2 linked regions of the Sphaerisporangium rubeum genome follow. The protein of the gene in region 1 interacts with the protein of each later gene in a pairwise test. Links are inferred from orthologs where the notes say so. Each region holds a gene or a part of one and is shown on either strand. Other genes may lie near its edges.

Region 1 (7,399 bases):
TCGCGAACCGCGAAACGGTGCAGGCCGCGGACCGCCGACACCGCGCGCGCCGCCGACCCCGCCGCGAGAGCCCGGTGCCGCTCGTCGCCGGACCGCAGCGCCGTGAGGAACGCCGCGACGTCGCCCTCGTCCACCTCGGCCAGGGACATGCGTCCCCGCGAACCGAGGTGGCCGAGGTAGCGCGCGAGGTCGCGGCGGTAGGAGGCCAGCGTGTTGGCCGCGAGCCCCCGGTCGGCCGCGAGATGGGCGAGGTAGCCGGCGATCACGGCCGCGGCGTGGGGGCTGCGCACAGAACGGGACCTCCCGCTGTCAGGCCTCCTCGGCGCCGGGGGGACGCAGTGCGGTGAAACCGTCGGACGAGGCGGCGTAGGCGGCGAGGATACCGGCCACGGCGGGGGCGTTGTGGATCGATCCGCTCAGAGCCTTGCCGACGGCCTCGGCGAGCGGCACCCACACCACCGGCATGTCGACCTCTTCGTGCTGGCGTACGAAGTCCAGCTCGCCGGGTGCGAGCGCGGTCAGGTCGCGGGCCAGGAAGACGCGGATGCGCTCGTCGGACATGCCGGGGCTGGTGAGGATGTCCACCAAGGTGTGCCAGGTCGCGGCGCGGTAGCCGGCCTCCTCGGCCAGCTCACGGGCCGCGCACTCCACCAGCGGCTCCCCCGGCACGTCCCTGATGCCGGCCGGCAGCTCCCACAGCAGCCTGCGCACCGGATGGCGGTACTGGCGCAGCAGCAGCACCCGGTCCGCGCCGTCGAGGGCCACCACGGCGACCGAGCCGGGGTGCTGGACGTAGTCGCGGTCGGCGGTGCCGTCCCCCGGCATGCGGACGGTGTCGGTGCGCGCCGAGATCACCCGCGCCGTGAAGTGCTCGGTGGTGCCGAGCACCTCCCAGGCCTCCGGGACGTCGCGCACGTCGTCGGCGGTCAGGCCGTGTCCGGTGTCGTGTCCGGTGTCATGGCTCACGTCGTGGCTCACGCGGTCCGCCCCGCCTTGGCCTCGGTCTCCCGGACGTCGGCGTAGGTCAGCGCCGCCTCGATCAGGCCGTTGAACAGGGGATGGGGCCGGGTGGGCCGTGACCGGAACTCGGGGTGGGCCTGGGTGCCGACGAAGAACGGGTGGAGGTCGGGGTCCAGCTCGGCGTACTCGACGAGGCGGCCGTCCGGGGACAGGCCGGAGAACACCACGCCGACACGCTCCAGGCGCTCGCGGTAGGCGTTGCCGACCTCGTAACGGTGGCGGTGCCGCTCGTCGGCGTGGGAGGAGCCGTACAGGCGGCGCACGATGGTGCCCTCGCCGAGCTTGGCCGGGTACAGGCCGAGGCGCATGGTGCCCCCCATGTCGCGTTCCCCCGCCACCACGTCCTCCTGGTCGGCCATCGTGGAGATGACCGGTTCTGTGGTGTCGGGGACGAACTCGGTGCTGTTGGCGTCGGCGATGCCGGCGAGGTTGCGTGCCGCCTCGATGACCATGCACTGCATGCCGAGGCAGATGCCGAGCAGCGGGATGCGGTGCTCGCGCGCGTGGCGGATGGCGCCGACCTTGCCCTCGATGCCGCGCACACCGAAACCGCCGGGGATCAGCACGCCGTCCACGCCGTCGAGCTCGCGGGCCGCGCCTTCGGAGGTCTCGCAGTCGTCGCTCTTGACCCAGCGGATGTTGACCCGCGCGTCGCGCGCGAAGCCGCCGGCACGCAGGGCCTCGGTGACCGACAGGTAGGCGTCCGGCAGGTCGATGTACTTGCCGACCAGCGCGATGGTGACCTCGGTCGCGGGCCGGTGCACCCGGCGCAGGAGCTGGTCCCACTCGTGCCAGTCGACGTCGCGGAACGGCAGGCCGAGGCGGCGGATGACGTACGCGTCGAGGCCCTCGGCGTGCAGGACCTTCGGGATGTCGTAGATGCTCGGCGCGTCCATGGCGGACACCACGGCGTCCTCGTCAACGTCGCACATCAGGCTGATCTTGCGTTTGAGCGAGGTGGTGATGGGACGGTCGGAGCGGCAGACGATCGCGTCCGGCTGGATGCCGATGCTGCGCAGCGCCGCCACCGAGTGCTGGGTGGGCTTGGTCTTCAGCTCGCCGCTCGGGCCGATGTACGGCAGCAGCGAGACGTGCAGGAAGAACACGTTGTCGCGGCCCACCTCGTGGCGCACCTGGCGCACGGCCTCGAGGAACGGCAGCGACTCGATGTCGCCGACGGTGCCGCCGACCTCGGTGATCACCACGTCCACGTCGTGGGCGGCCATGCCGCGGATGCGGTCCTTGATCTCGTTGGTGATGTGGGGGATGACCTGCACGGTGTCGCCGAGGTACTCGCCGCGGCGCTCCTTGGCGATCACGTTGGAGTACACCTGGCCGGTCGTGACATTGGCCGACCCGTGCAGCTCGGTGTCGAGGAAGCGCTCGTAGTGGCCAACGTCGAGGTCGGTCTCGGCGCCGTCGTCTGTGACGAACACCTCACCGTGCTGGAAGGGGTTCATCGTCCCGGGGTCGACGTTGAGGTAGGGGTCCAGCTTCTGCATGGTGACCCGCAGGCCGCGAAGCTTCAGCAGGCGCCCCAGGCTTGAGGCGGTGAGCCCCTTGCCGAGACTGGAGGCGACGCCTCCGGTGACGAACAGATGCTTTGTTGGTGCGGCGCTGCGCAAGGAGGGTCTCCCGTGGTCCGTCGTGTCGCGGCCGTCCGGCGAGCGGCCGCGTGTCCACGGGCTCTCAGGCTATCAAAGGCGGCCTGCGAAGTGCCCGAACACTTCCCGGGCCTCCGTTCCCAGCATGCTAACCAACGGGTAACTTTTCCGAATATGTCACCCCGTGAGGTAATACGCCGGTTCACTGGCAGTCTGGTGCACCGTGCGTGGTCCTTTGCCCGGACGGCCGGTGCGATCACCCCTCGCTCCCCCGCGCGCTACCGGTTCCGGCGGCTCGGCGATGGCGCCTGCCTGTCGTTCCCCCAAGGCGCGATCTTCGGCGAGGCGTGGATCGAGATCGGGGAACACACCCTGGTCGGCGAACGGGTGTCCATCTCGGCCGGCATGGGCCCCGGGGTGGACCTCGGCCCCGACTCCCTGGTGCGCATCGGCGCGCGCTGCTCCATCGGCCGCGGCAGCCACATCGTGGGTCACCACTCCATCGACATAGGTGACGACGTCTTCACCGGCCCGTACGTCTACATCACCGACCAGAACCACGTCTACGACGACCCCGACACCCCCATCGGCCGCCAGTGGCCCCGCAACAACCCCGTCGCCATCGGCGCCGGCTCCTGGATCGGCACCGGGGCCATCATCCTCCCCGGCACCCGCATCGGCCGCCAGTCCGTCGTGGCAGGCGGCGCCGTCGTCCGCGGCGAATTCCCCGACCACTGCGTCATCGCCGGCGTCCCCGCCCGAGTCGTCCGCCGCTACTCCCCCGGCTCCGGCTGGCACCCCCCGACCCTCGACACCCCCCTGACCGGCCACCTCGACGTCCCCACACCCCCCACCCTGAACCCCGGCCCCCTGACCCCCACTCCCTGACCCCCACTGACCCTCACCTCGAACGACACACACCTGTCCGACCCCATGGACTCCGCTTGGACCGTGATCCGGCCACGCCTTGAATGAGCGCTCATCCCCCTCCCGTACCCAGAAATTTCTGCCGCCTCCCCACCCCCGTCCACCCCCAGCGTGAGCCCCGAAACCGTCCCACCCCAGAACGACCCCACAACGCCGCCTCCACCCCTTGGCCCCCATCGCGGGAACGCCGTCAGCCCTTTCCTTCGTTCTTCCCCCGAGACGCACACGAAGGAGTTGAGAGCATCCGATGCTGGCGGCGCTGACCGGCCTCGGCCTGTCCACCGCGGCGGGCCTGAACGCCTACATCCCGCTTCTGGTGGTGGGCCTGGCCGCCAACCTCACCGACGCCGTGAAACTCCCCGGCGACTACGCCTGGCTCTCGAACGGCTGGGTCCTCGCCATCATCGCCGTCCTGCTGACGGCCGAGTTCGTCCTGGACAAGGTCCCCATCGTCGACCACGTCAACGACATGATCCAGACCGCCGTCCGCCCCGCCGCCGGCGGCGTCGTCTTCACCGCCACCCAGGCCGCCTCACAGCTCGACCACTCCACCTGGATGACCCAGCACCCCTGGGCCGGCTGGACCCTCGGCATAGGCGTGGCCCTGGTCATCCACCTGCTGAAGTCCACGGCCCGCCCCGTCGTCAACGCCACCACCGCCGGCGTAGGCGCCCCCGTGGTCAGCACCGCCGAAGACGCCGGCTCCCTCGGCCTCAGCCTCCTGGCCGTCTTCTTCCCGGTGCTGGTGATCGCCGCACTGGTCCTCCTGGCCCTCCCCCTCTGGTGGCTGATCCGCCGCCGTCGAGCCCACCGCGCGAAACGCCTGGCCACCTCCTGACGGCCGGCGGCTCACCTCCGCGGCCGAACCACGACCGGCCGCCTCCGGCCGAACCACGACCGGCCTGCGACCGGACATGCGATCGCAGGCTCTTCGCCTGAACGACTCCCTCGTCCGTGCTAGTGGACGCCGGCCTCGCGCATGTCGCGGAGTTCGCGTTTGAGGTCCTTGATCTCGTCGCGGAGGCGGGCTGCCACCTCGAACTGGAGGTCGGTGGCGGCCTGGTGCATCTGGTCGGTCAGGGACTGGATCAAGGACTCCAGTTGGGCTCTCGGCATCTCGCCGGCGATGGCCTTGGCGTGCTGGCCGGTCTGGCGGGTGGCGTAGCCGGGGACGGGGGCCTTGCCTCGGCTCTGCTGGCGGCCGGCGCCGAGGAGGCGGTCGGTGTCGGCGTCCTCTCTGGCGAGGGTGTCGAGGATGTCGGCGATCTTCTTGCGGAGGGGCTGGGGGTCGATGCCGTTGGCCTCGTTGTACGCCGTCTGCTTGGCGCGGCGGCGGTTGGTCTCGTCGATCGCGCGCTCCATCGAGGGGGTGACGCGGTCGGCGTACATGTGGACCTGGCCGGAGACGTTGCGCGCGGCGCGGCCGATGGTCTGGATCAAGGAGGTCTCGCTGCGCAGGAAGCCTTCCTTGTCGGCGTCGAGGATGGCGACCAGGGAGACCTCGGGGAGGTCGAGGCCTTCACGCAGGAGGTTGATGCCGACCAGGACGTCGTACTCACCCATGCGCAGCTCGCGGAGGAGCTCGATGCGGCGCAGGGTGTCGACCTCGCTGTGCAGGTAGCGGACGCGGATGCCGAGCTCGAGGAGGTAGTCGGTCAGGTCCTCCGCCATCTTCTTGGTGAGGGTGGTGACGAGGACGCGCTCGTCGCGCTCGGCGCGCTCGCGGATCTCGTGCACCAGGTCGTCGATCTGGCCCTTGGTCGGCTTGACGACGACCTCGGGGTCGACCAGGCCGGTGGGCCGGATGACCTGCTCCACGACGTCGCCGCCGGTGCGGCCGAGCTCGTAGGAGCCGGGGGTGGCGGACAGGTAGACGGTCTGGCCGATGCGCTCCAGGAACTCCTCCCACTTGAGGGGACGGTTGTCCATGGCGGACGGCAGGCGGAAACCGTGGTCGACCAGGACGCGCTTGCGGGAGGCGTCGCCTTCGTACATGGCGCCGATCTGGGGGACGGTCTGGTGGGACTCGTCCAGGACCAGCAGGAAGTCCTCGGGGAAGTAGTCGAGCAGGGTGTGGGGAGCGGTGCCGGGCCCGCGGCCGTCGATGTGCCGCGAATAGTTCTCGATGCCGGAACAGGAGCCGACCTGGCGCATCATCTCGATGTCGTAGGTGGTGCGCATGCGCAGCCGCTGGGCCTCCAGCAGCTTGCCTTGCTTCTCCATGGTGGCGAGCGACTCGGCGAGCTCGGCCTCGATGGCGCCGATGGCCCGCTCCATGCGCTCGGGACCCGCGACGTAGTGGGAGGCGGGGAAGATGTAGATCTCGTCGTCCTCGGTGATCACCTCGCCGGTGAGCGGGTGGAGGGTCGCGAGCTTCTCGATCTCGTCGCCGAACATCTCGATGCGCACGGCGAGCTCTTCGTACTGCGGGATGACCTCGATGGTGTCGCCGCGCACCCGGAACGTGCCGCGGGTGAACGCCAGGTCGTTGCGGGTGTACTGCATGTCGACCAGGCGGCGCAGCAGGCCGTCGCGGTCGTACTCCTGGCCGACCTTGAGCCGCAGCATGCGGTCGACGTACTCCTGCGGGGTGCCGAGGCCGTAGATGCACGACACGGACGCGACGACGACGGTGTCACGCCGGGTCAGCAGCGAGTTGGTCGCCGAGTGGCGCAGACGGTCGACCTCGTCGTTGATCGAGGAGTCCTTCTCGATGTAGGTGTCGGTCTGCGGGACGTACGCCTCGGGCTGGTAGTAGTCGTAGTACGACACGAAGTACTCGACCGCGTTGTTCGGCAGCATCTCGCGCAACTCGTTGGCGAACTGCGCGGCCAGGGTCTTGTTGGGCTGCATCACCAGCGCGGGCCTTTGCAGGCGCTCGATGAGCCACGCCACGGTGGCGGTCTTGCCGGTGCCTGTGGCACCCAGCAGGACGTTGTCCTTCTCACCCGCCTTGACGCGGCGCTCCAGCTCGGCGATGGCCGCCGGCTGGTCGCCTGAAGGGGTCATCTCGGTGACGACCTCGAAGGGTGCCACCCTGCGCTGCAAATCGGTTACCGGCCTCACGTCTCCATAACCTACGCTCCCCCACCGACAATTCCGCGCGGCCCGGAGGGACGTCGACGGTCAGGGGCCGGCGGTGAGGATCAGGGCCGCGACGGCGGCGGTGACGGCGGTCACGGCCAGGCAGGCGCCGGTGATCACGAACTTCGACGGGGGGACGCGTACGCCGTGGCGGCGGCACGTCTCGAACCACAGCAGGGTGGCGACCGAGGCCCACGGGGTGATCACCGAGCCCACGTTGACGCCGATCAGCAGCGTCAGCAGAGCGTCACGGCCGCCGGGAGGCACGACGCGTTCGCCGGCGTAGTAGGCGGGGAGGTTGTTCACGACGTTGGCCAGGCCCGCGCCGGCGGCGGCCGTGCGGTAGCCGCCGTCGCCGGCGAGCGCGCGGGTCACCTCGTCCAGGCCGTACCGGCTGAGCGCGGGCACCACCAGGAACAGGCCGATGACGAAGGCCGCCAGTTGCCACGGCACCAGGGAGAAGGTGAGCCTCGACCTGTCGCGCCAGGCGAACGCCGCGACCAGCACCACCGCCGACGCGACGGCCACCTCGGCGATCGGGGCCCCCGCGAGCACGGCCACCGCGAACAGCACGCACACCACGGTCCCGGTGCGGAACAGCACCCGGTCGCGTACCGAGACCGGTGAGGGAGGCCGGTAGCGGTCCTGCGCGCCACGCGCGCCGCGCCGCCAGAAGAAGATCCACAGCAGCAGCGCGGTGACCGCCAGTGCCGCCACCTGGGGTGCCCACATGCGCGCGGCGAATCCGTGCGTGGAAAGGCCCA
Region 2 (7,878 bases), 1.1 Mb from region 1 along the record:
CGCCTGTTTGCGCGCCGCACCCAGGCCGCGGATGTCGTCCAGGGCGCTTTCCGTCACCGACTTGGCGCGCTTGGCCCGATGGTAGGCGATGGCGAAGCGGTGGGCCTCGTCACGGACCCTCTGCAGGAGATAAAGACCCTCGCTGGACCTCGGCAGGATCACCGGCTGGTCGTCGCCGGGGAGCCAGACCTCCTCAAGACGCTTGGCGAGGCCGCTCACCGCGACGTCGTCCACGCCGAGCTCGTCGAGCGCGCGCTGCGCGGCGGCCACCTGCGCGGGGCCACCGTCCACGACGACCAGGTTGGGAGGGTAGGCGAACTTGCGGGGCCTGCCGGTGTCGGGGTCGATCGGCTCGGGGTCCAGCTCGCCACCGGCCACGCGCTCCTCCAGGTAGCGCTTGAAACGGCGGCTGATGACCTCGTAGATGGACGCGACGTCGCCCTGCCCCGCCATGCCGCGGATCGCGAACCGGCGGTACTCGGCCTTGCGCGCCAGCCCGTCCTCGAAGACGACCATGGAGGCGACCACGTCGTCACCCTGCAGGTGGGACACGTCGTAGCACTCGATGCGCAGCGGCGCCTGGTCGAGGCCGAGCGCGTCGGCGATCTCCTGCAGGGCCCTGCTGCGGGTGGTGAGGTCGCTGGCCCGGCGCAGCTTGTGCTGGAGCAGGGCCTCCTTGGCGTTGCGCTCGACCGTCTCCAGCAGCGTGCGCTTGTCGCCGCGCCGGGGGACCCGCACCTCGACCCGGCCGCCGCGGCGCTCACCGAGCAGCTCGGCCAGCGCGCCGGCCTCCGGCGGCATGGCCGGCACCAGCACCTCACGGGGCACCGCCTCCGGGGCCGCCTCGGCGTACATCTGGAGCAGGAAGTGCTCCACCAGCTCGCCGGGGCCGGCCTCCTCGATCTCGCCGGTCACCCAGCCTCGCTGCCCGCGTATGCGGCCACCGCGCACGTAGAACACCTGGACGGCGGCTTCCAGAGGGTCCTCGGCGAGAGCCACGACGTCGCAGTCGGTGTCCTCGCCGAGGACCACGGCCTGCTTCTCAAGGGCCCGCCGCAGCGCCTGGACGTCGTCGCGCAGCCGCGCCGCGCGCTCGAACTCCTCGGCGGCCGCGGCCTCGCGCATGTCGCGCTCGATGCGCCTGATGAACCGGCCGGTGTTGCCGGCCATGAAGTCGCAGAAGTCCGCGGCCAGCTCGCGGTGCTCCTCGGGGGTGACCCTGCCGACGCAAGGGGCCGAGCACTTGTCGATGTAGCCGAGCAGGCAGGGCCTGCCGATCTGGCCCGCGCGCTTGAACACCCCCGCCGAGCAGGTGCGGATGGGGAAGACCCGCAGCAGCAGGTCGACGGTCTCGCGGATCGCCCAGGCGTGGGAGTAGGGACCGAAGTAGCGGGTGCCCTTGCGTTTGGCGCCGCGCAGGACCTGGACCCGGGGAAAGTCCTCCCCCATGGTGACGGCGAGATAGGGATAGGACTTGTCGTCGCGGTACTTGACGTTGAAGCGAGGGTCGAACTCCTTGATCCAGGAGTATTCGAGCTGGAGCGCCTCGACCTCGGTGCCGACCACCGTCCAGTCGACACGCGCGGCCGTCGTGAGCATGGTCTGGGTGCGGGGATGCAGCCCGGCGAAGTCGGCGAAGTAGGAGTTGAGCCGCTGCCGCAGATTCTTCGCCTTGCCGACGTAGATCACCCGGCCATGAGCGTCCCTGAACCGGTAGACCCCTGGCGACTCAGGAACCGAGCCGGGCTCGGGCCGGTAACTCAGGGGGGTGTTCGCGGGTCTGACCACAACCGAAAGACTATCCGCCCCCGCCGACACTTCAGGGCCGCCGAACCCCTCGTAGGGGTCCCCGGCCCACTCCCATGACCTTCGCACAGGACACACCAACAGAAAGCGACCCGCATCCGCCGGCGGCCCCCCTCCCGGCATGCCGGGGGAGTCGCCGGCGGCTTGTGCGGCGCCTTGTCCGGAGAGCGGCGGCGCCGGGGACCGTCGCGGGTGGGCGGGAGAAGCGGGGTCAGGCCAGGGCGATGGTGCCGGCCTCGACCTTGATGGGCTTCTCGGCCAGGGCCTGTTCGGCCGGGCCGGACTGGACGGAGCCGTCGGTGATGCTGAACCGGCTGTTGTGGCAGGGGCAGATGATGCTGCCGTCGCTCACCGAGCCGACCGGGCACTGCTTGTGGGTGCAGATCGCGTCGAAGGCCTTGAACTCGCCCTCGGCCGGCTGGGTGACGACGACCTTCTCGGCCTTGAAGACCTTGCCGCCACCCACGGGGATGTCCGCGGTGGCGGCCAGCCCTCCGGCGGCTCCGGCCGCCGCGTCGCCGGACGGTGCCGCGTCGCCGGCCGGAGGGGCCGCCGAGGCGCCACCGTCGGCCGGCGTGGCGCCGCCGCCGCACGCGGCGAGCACCACGGCGAGGCCCGCGCCACCGGCGCCGGTCATGACCGCGCGCCGAGTCGTTTCCATCTCCGTCATCGTTCGCCTTCCTTGAGGTGGTACATCCGGTACGGCCCTCGATCGGATGTGGTTCACGTCGAGCCGCGACCGACTCAGGAAGTATGGACGAACCCGCATAACGTCCGGCTCAAATTACACAGATCATTGAAGATTTCATCAGAGACAGGTGGCCAGGAGTGCGTTGTCCGACCTCCTGAAGGTGGATGCGCACGCCAGAAGCCACCTGGTCCGACGAGACGGTTGAACCTTTCATCAGTTGGCTGGGCTGAAACCGGGGAATCAGGTCGTCAGGATCTTGCTCAGGAAGCGGCCGGTGTGGCTGTCCTCGACCTCGGCGACCTGCTCGGGGGTGCCGGTGGCGAGCACCTGGCCGCCACGTGAGCCGCCCTCGGGGCCCATGTCGATGAGCCAGTCGGCGGTCTTGATCACGTCGAGGTTGTGCTCGATGACGATCACGGTGTTCCCGCCGTCCACCAGGCGGCCGAGCACCCCGAGGAGCTTGCGGATGTCCTCGAAGTGCAGGCCCGTGGTGGGCTCGTCCAGCACGTAGACCGTGCGGCCGGTGGACCGCCGCTGGAGCTCGGACGCCAGCTTGACCCGCTGCGCCTCGCCGCCGGACAGCGTGGTGGCGGGCTGGCCCAGCCGGACGTACCCGAGGCCGACGTCGTTGAGGGTCTTGAGGTGGCGCTTGATCGCGGGGATGGCGTCGAAGAACTCCAGCGCCTCCTCGATCGGCATGTCGAGCACCTCGGAGATGGTCTTGCCCTTGTAGTGGACCTCCAGCGTCTCGCGGTTGTAGCGGGCCCCGTGGCAGACCTCGCACGGGACGTAGACGTCCGGCAGGAAGTTCATCTCGATCTTGATGGTGCCGTCGCCGGAGCACGCCTCGCACCGGCCGCCCTTGACGTTGAAGCTGAACCGGCCCGGCTGGTAGCCGCGGATCTTGGCCTCGGTCGTCTGCGCGAACAGCTTGCGCACGTGGTCGAAAACGCCGGTGTAGGTGGCGGGGTTGGACCGCGGGGTGCGGCCGATGGGGCTCTGGTCGACGTGGACGACCTTGTCCACCAGGTCGGTGCCGGTGACCCGCGAGTGGCGGCCCGGCACGGTCTTGGCGCCGTTGAGCTCCTTGGCGAGCGCCGCGTACAGGATGTCGTTGACCAGCGTGGACTTGCCGGAACCCGAAACCCCGGTGACCGCGGTGAACACCCCGAGCGGGAACTCGACGTCCACCCCCTTGAGGTTGTGCTCCCGCGCGCCTTTGACCACCAGCTTGCGCTTGGCGTCCCGCTTGCGCCGCGAGGCCGGCACGTCGATGGACCTGCGGCCCGACAGGTAGGCCCCGGTCAGGGAGTGCTCGCTGGCCAGGAGTTGCTCGACGGTGCCGGACACCACGACCTGGCCGCCGTGCTCACCGGCGCCGGGCCCGATGTCCACGACCCAGTCGGCCATGGCGATGGTGTCCTCGTCGTGCTCCACGACGATCAAGGTGTTGCCCATGTCGCGCAGGCGGATCAGGGTGTCGAGCAGCCGCTGGTTGTCGCGCTGGTGCAGGCCGATGGACGGCTCGTCCAGGACGTACAGCACACCGACCAGGCCGGAGCCGATCTGGGTGGCCAGCCGGATGCGCTGCGCCTCACCGCCGGCGAGGGTGCCGGCCGCGCGGTCCAGCGTGAGGTAGTCGAGCCCGACGTCCAGCAGGAAGCCCAGCCGCGCGTTGATCTCTTTGACGACCCGCTCGGCGATGTGCATGTCGCGCTCGGACAGCGCGAGCGACCCGAGGAACGCCGCGCACTCGCCGATGGACCGCGACGAGACGTCGGCGATGGACCGGCCGCTGACCGTGACGGCCAAGGACACCGGCTTGAGCCGCGCACCCTTGCAGGACGGACAGGGGATCTCACGCATGAACCCTTCGTAGCGCTCGCGCGTGGAGTCGCTCTCGGCCTCGGCGTGGCGCCGCTGCACCCACGGGATGACGCCTTCGAAGGTCGTGTAGTAGGACCGCTGCCGGCCGTACCGGTTGCTGTAACGGACGTGGACCTGCTCGTCGTGGCCGTGCAGCAGGGACTTCTGTGCCTTCTTGGTCAGCCGCTCCCACGGGGTGTCGAGGTCGAAGCCGACGGCGTGGCCGAGCGCCTCGATGAGCCTGACGAAGTAGTCACTGGTGTGCCCTCCGGCCCACGGGGCGATGGCGCCGTCGCCGAGGGTGCGCTCGGGGTCGGGAACCACGAGGTCGGGGTCGACCTCCATGCGGGTGCCGAGGCCGGTGCAGTCGGGACAGGCGCCGAACGGCGAGTTGAACGAGAACGACCGGGGCTCCAGCTCCTCGAACGACAGGTCGTCGTAGGGGCAGTACAGATGCTCGGAGTAGAACCGCTCCCGCCCCGGGTCGTCCTCGGGCAGGTCGACGAAGTCGAGCGTGATCGTGCCGCCGGACAGCTGGAGCGCGGTCTCCACCGAGTCGTTGAGCCGGCGCCGCGAGCCGTCCTTGACCGACAGCCGGTCGACGATGACCTCGATGTCGTGCTTCTCGTACTTCTTCAGCGTGGGGGGCTCCTCCAGCCGCACCACGGTGCCGTCCACCCTGGCGCGGGCGAAGCCCTTGGTCTGGAGCTCGCGGAACAGCTCGGCGTACTCCCCCTTGCGGCCGCGCACGACCGGGGCGATCACCTGGAAGCGGGTGCCCTCGGGGAGCTCCATGACCCGGTCCACGATCTGCTGGGGGGTCTGGCGCGCGATGGGACGGCCGCAGCGCGGGCAGTGGGGCTTGCCGATGCGGGCCCACAGCAGGCGCAGGTAGTCGTAGACCTCGGTGATGGTGCCCACGGTGGACCGGGGGTTGCGGGAGGTCGACTTCTGGTCGATCGACACCGCGGGTGACAGGCCCTCGATGAAATCGACGTCGGGTTTGTCCATCTGGCCGAGGAACTGCCGCGCGTAGGCCGACAGCGACTCGACGTAACGGCGCTGGCCCTCGGCGAAGATGGTGTCGAAGGCCAGGCTGGACTTGCCGGAACCCGACAGGCCGGTGAAAACGATCAAAGCGTCTCGTGGGAGGTCCAGCGAGACGTCCTTCAAGTTGTGTTCGCGGGCGCCACGAACGATCAAGCGGTCGGCCACGGCAGATCTCTCAGGTAGGGGTGTGGATCCACGGCAGCCGGGAGAGGCCACCTCTGACTAGTCGCGGTCACTCTAACGATGGGGTCCGACAGTTTCTCCGCGCCGCGACGGCCCGGCGGCGGCGCATCGGGAAAGCGCGCTTCCACTTCATGAGACGCGGCCGCGCGTTCGCTCACATCTGGCGCGATGATGTCGTGCATGACCGTTCTCGACGACCTCAGGGCCGAGCTCACCAAGGCCAACGACCGGCTGCTCGCCACCGTGGCCCGGCTCTCCGACCCGGACGTCGCGGCCCCCTCCCTGCTTCCGGGCTGGACCCGCGGCCACCTGATCACGCACGTCGCGCGCAACGCCGACAGCCATCTCAATCTGATGACCTGGGCCAGGACGGGTGTGTACACACCACAGTACCCGGACGTGGCGACGCGGGACGCCGAGATAGAAGAAGGCGCGGGGCGGGCGATGAAGGAGCAGTACGACGATCTCGCCGAGAGCACCGCGCGCCTCGACCAGGCCGTCGCCGCGATGCCGCCGGAACGCTGGGCCGCCATGGTGCGCGGCATGCAGCCGCCGGAGCACCCGGCCTGGTACATCCTCGCCCGCAGGCTCCGTGAGGTCGAGATCCACCACTCCGACCTCGGGACCGGCTACACCTGGGCCGACTGGCCCGCCTCGTTCGTCCGGCGTGAGCTGCACGACGCGCTGGCCTGCTGGCCGCGGGACGGCGGGCCGGTGAGCGAGGTGCGCGCCGGCGGCCGCTCCTGGACCGGCCTCGGCGAGGGCCCGGTCGTGGAGGGCCCACCGGCGTACGTCCTGGCCTGGCTGACCGGCCGCCTGACCGGGGACGACGCGAGCCGGGGTGATCGCGCGGACGGCGAGGGGCTTAGGCTGGCGGCGAGACCGCCTGCGGCTCCGAAGTGGCCCGCGGCGTCGGCGCCGCCCGGCCTCCCGGCCGCCCCACCCGAGGAGTACCCATGAGCTACACCGGTGACGTGACCGCGAACGGGCCCGCCGACGTGCGTGAGGTCCCCGGCCTGAGCATCAGCAAGATCGAGGTGGGCGACTTCGGCAACAACGCCTATCTGCTGCGGTGCGCCGAGACCGGCGACGGTCTGCTCATCGACGCCGCGGCCGAGCCCGACCGGCTGCTCGGCCTGATCGGCGACATGCCGATCAGCACGATCGTGACGACGCACCGCCACCAGGACCACTGGCTGGCCCTCTCCGAGGTCGCCAAGGCGACCGGCGCCGAGACGGTGGCGCACTCGCTGGACGCGCCGGAGCTGCCGGTGCCGGTCACCCGCACGGTCGAGCACGGCGACCGGGTCACGGTCGGCGTGGTCACGCTGGAGGTCATCCACCTGCGCGGCCACACCCCGGGCTCGATCGCCCTGCTGTACGGCGACGGCCACATCTTCACCGGAGACTCGCTGTTCCCCGGCGGCGTCGGCAACACCGAGCGCGACCCGGCCCGGTTCGAGAGCCTCTACACCGACGTGGTGGAGCGGATCTTCGACCGGCTGCCCGACGAGACATGGGTGTACCCCGGCCACGGCAAGGACACCACGCTCGGCGCCGAGCGTCCCTCGCTGCCGGAGTGGCGGGCCCGCGGCTGGTGACCCGGCCACGGACACGCCGCGGGCCCGGCCCCCTCACAGGGGGCCGGGCCCGCGCGGGTCCGGGCCGTCAGCGGACGGAGGCCTCGGTCTCCTTGCGCTCCTTGCGCTGCGCGCGCTTGAACATCAGCACGCGGAGCGGAATCGCCGCGACCAGCGCGATCTGCATGGCGGCGCCGATCTGGATGAGCACGTCGCCACCGGACAGGTCGGCCGCCCAGATGATCAGGCACGTCACGTTGATCATGATCCACGCCAGCACGACCGCCAGCAGGTTGCCCTTCGGCTTGGGGTACTCGATGCGGCTCACCATGAGCCACGCCACCAGGAACACCCCGGCCACCGTGAGGTAGGACGCCTGGAAGAGCAGCACGATGGACACCACCGTCATGGCACCCATGGGGATCGGCAATCCCATGAAGTCGCCGCTCTTGGTCTTCACGCAGGCGAACCGCGCGAGGCGCACCACGCCGGCGAGCAGCACCGACACCGCGGCGCACAGCGCCACCAGCATCGGCATGCGGTGCGAGAAGCCGGCCCAGGCCACCACCATGAACGCCGGGGCGAACCCGAAGCTGATCACGTCGGCGAGGTTGTCCAGCTCGGCACCCATGGCCGAGGCACGGAACCGCCGCGCCACCATGCCGTCGAACAGGTCACAGGTCGCGCCGAGCAGCAGCAGCA

Evidence for each region.
Region 2: the proteins of uvrB (region 1) and uvrA interact in binary tests that used the Escherichia coli proteins (3 or more experiments, as listed by UniProt). The link is inferred for Sphaerisporangium rubeum from one-to-one orthologs.

Annotation. Positions count from the first base shown.
Region 1 is NZ_JACHIU010000001.1:4,486,923-4,494,321, forward strand. What follows is about bases 4,064-6,965. They hold uvrB (excinuclease ABC subunit UvrB), read right to left. Parts: upstream 6,618-6,965; coding sequence 4,509-6,617; downstream 4,064-4,508. Other genes in these bases: BJ992_RS19265 (DUF4126 domain-containing protein), read left to right, coding at 4,064-4,389; BJ992_RS19275 (SLC13 family permease), read right to left, coding at 6,678-6,965. In the rest of the region: BJ992_RS19245 (site-specific tyrosine recombinase XerD), read right to left, coding at 1-290; BJ992_RS19250 (NUDIX domain-containing protein), read right to left, coding at 310-930; pyrG (CTP synthase), read right to left, coding at 975-2,645; BJ992_RS19260 (acyltransferase), read left to right, coding at 2,799-3,512; more of BJ992_RS19265, read left to right, coding at 3,799-4,063; more of BJ992_RS19275, read right to left, coding at 6,966-7,399. UniProt on the Escherichia coli protein: The UvrABC repair system catalyzes the recognition and processing of DNA lesions. A damage recognition complex composed of 2 UvrA and 2 UvrB subunits scans DNA for abnormalities.
Region 2 is NZ_JACHIU010000001.1:3,374,651-3,382,528, reverse strand. Bases 2,538-5,918 are described here. They hold uvrA (excinuclease ABC subunit UvrA), read right to left. Parts: upstream 5,579-5,918; coding sequence 2,738-5,578; downstream 2,538-2,737. Other genes in these bases: BJ992_RS14525 (maleylpyruvate isomerase family mycothiol-dependent enzyme), read left to right, coding at 5,777-5,918. In the rest of the region: excinuclease ABC subunit UvrC, read right to left, coding at 1-1,818; BJ992_RS14535 (Rieske (2Fe-2S) protein), read right to left, coding at 2,018-2,476; more of BJ992_RS14525, read left to right, coding at 5,919-6,556; BJ992_RS14520 (MBL fold metallo-hydrolase), read left to right, coding at 6,553-7,197; pssA (CDP-diacylglycerol--serine O-phosphatidyltransferase), read right to left, coding at 7,265-7,878. UniProt on the Escherichia coli protein: The UvrABC repair system catalyzes the recognition and processing of DNA lesions. UvrA is an ATPase and a DNA-binding protein. A damage recognition complex composed of 2 UvrA and 2 UvrB subunits scans DNA for abnormalities.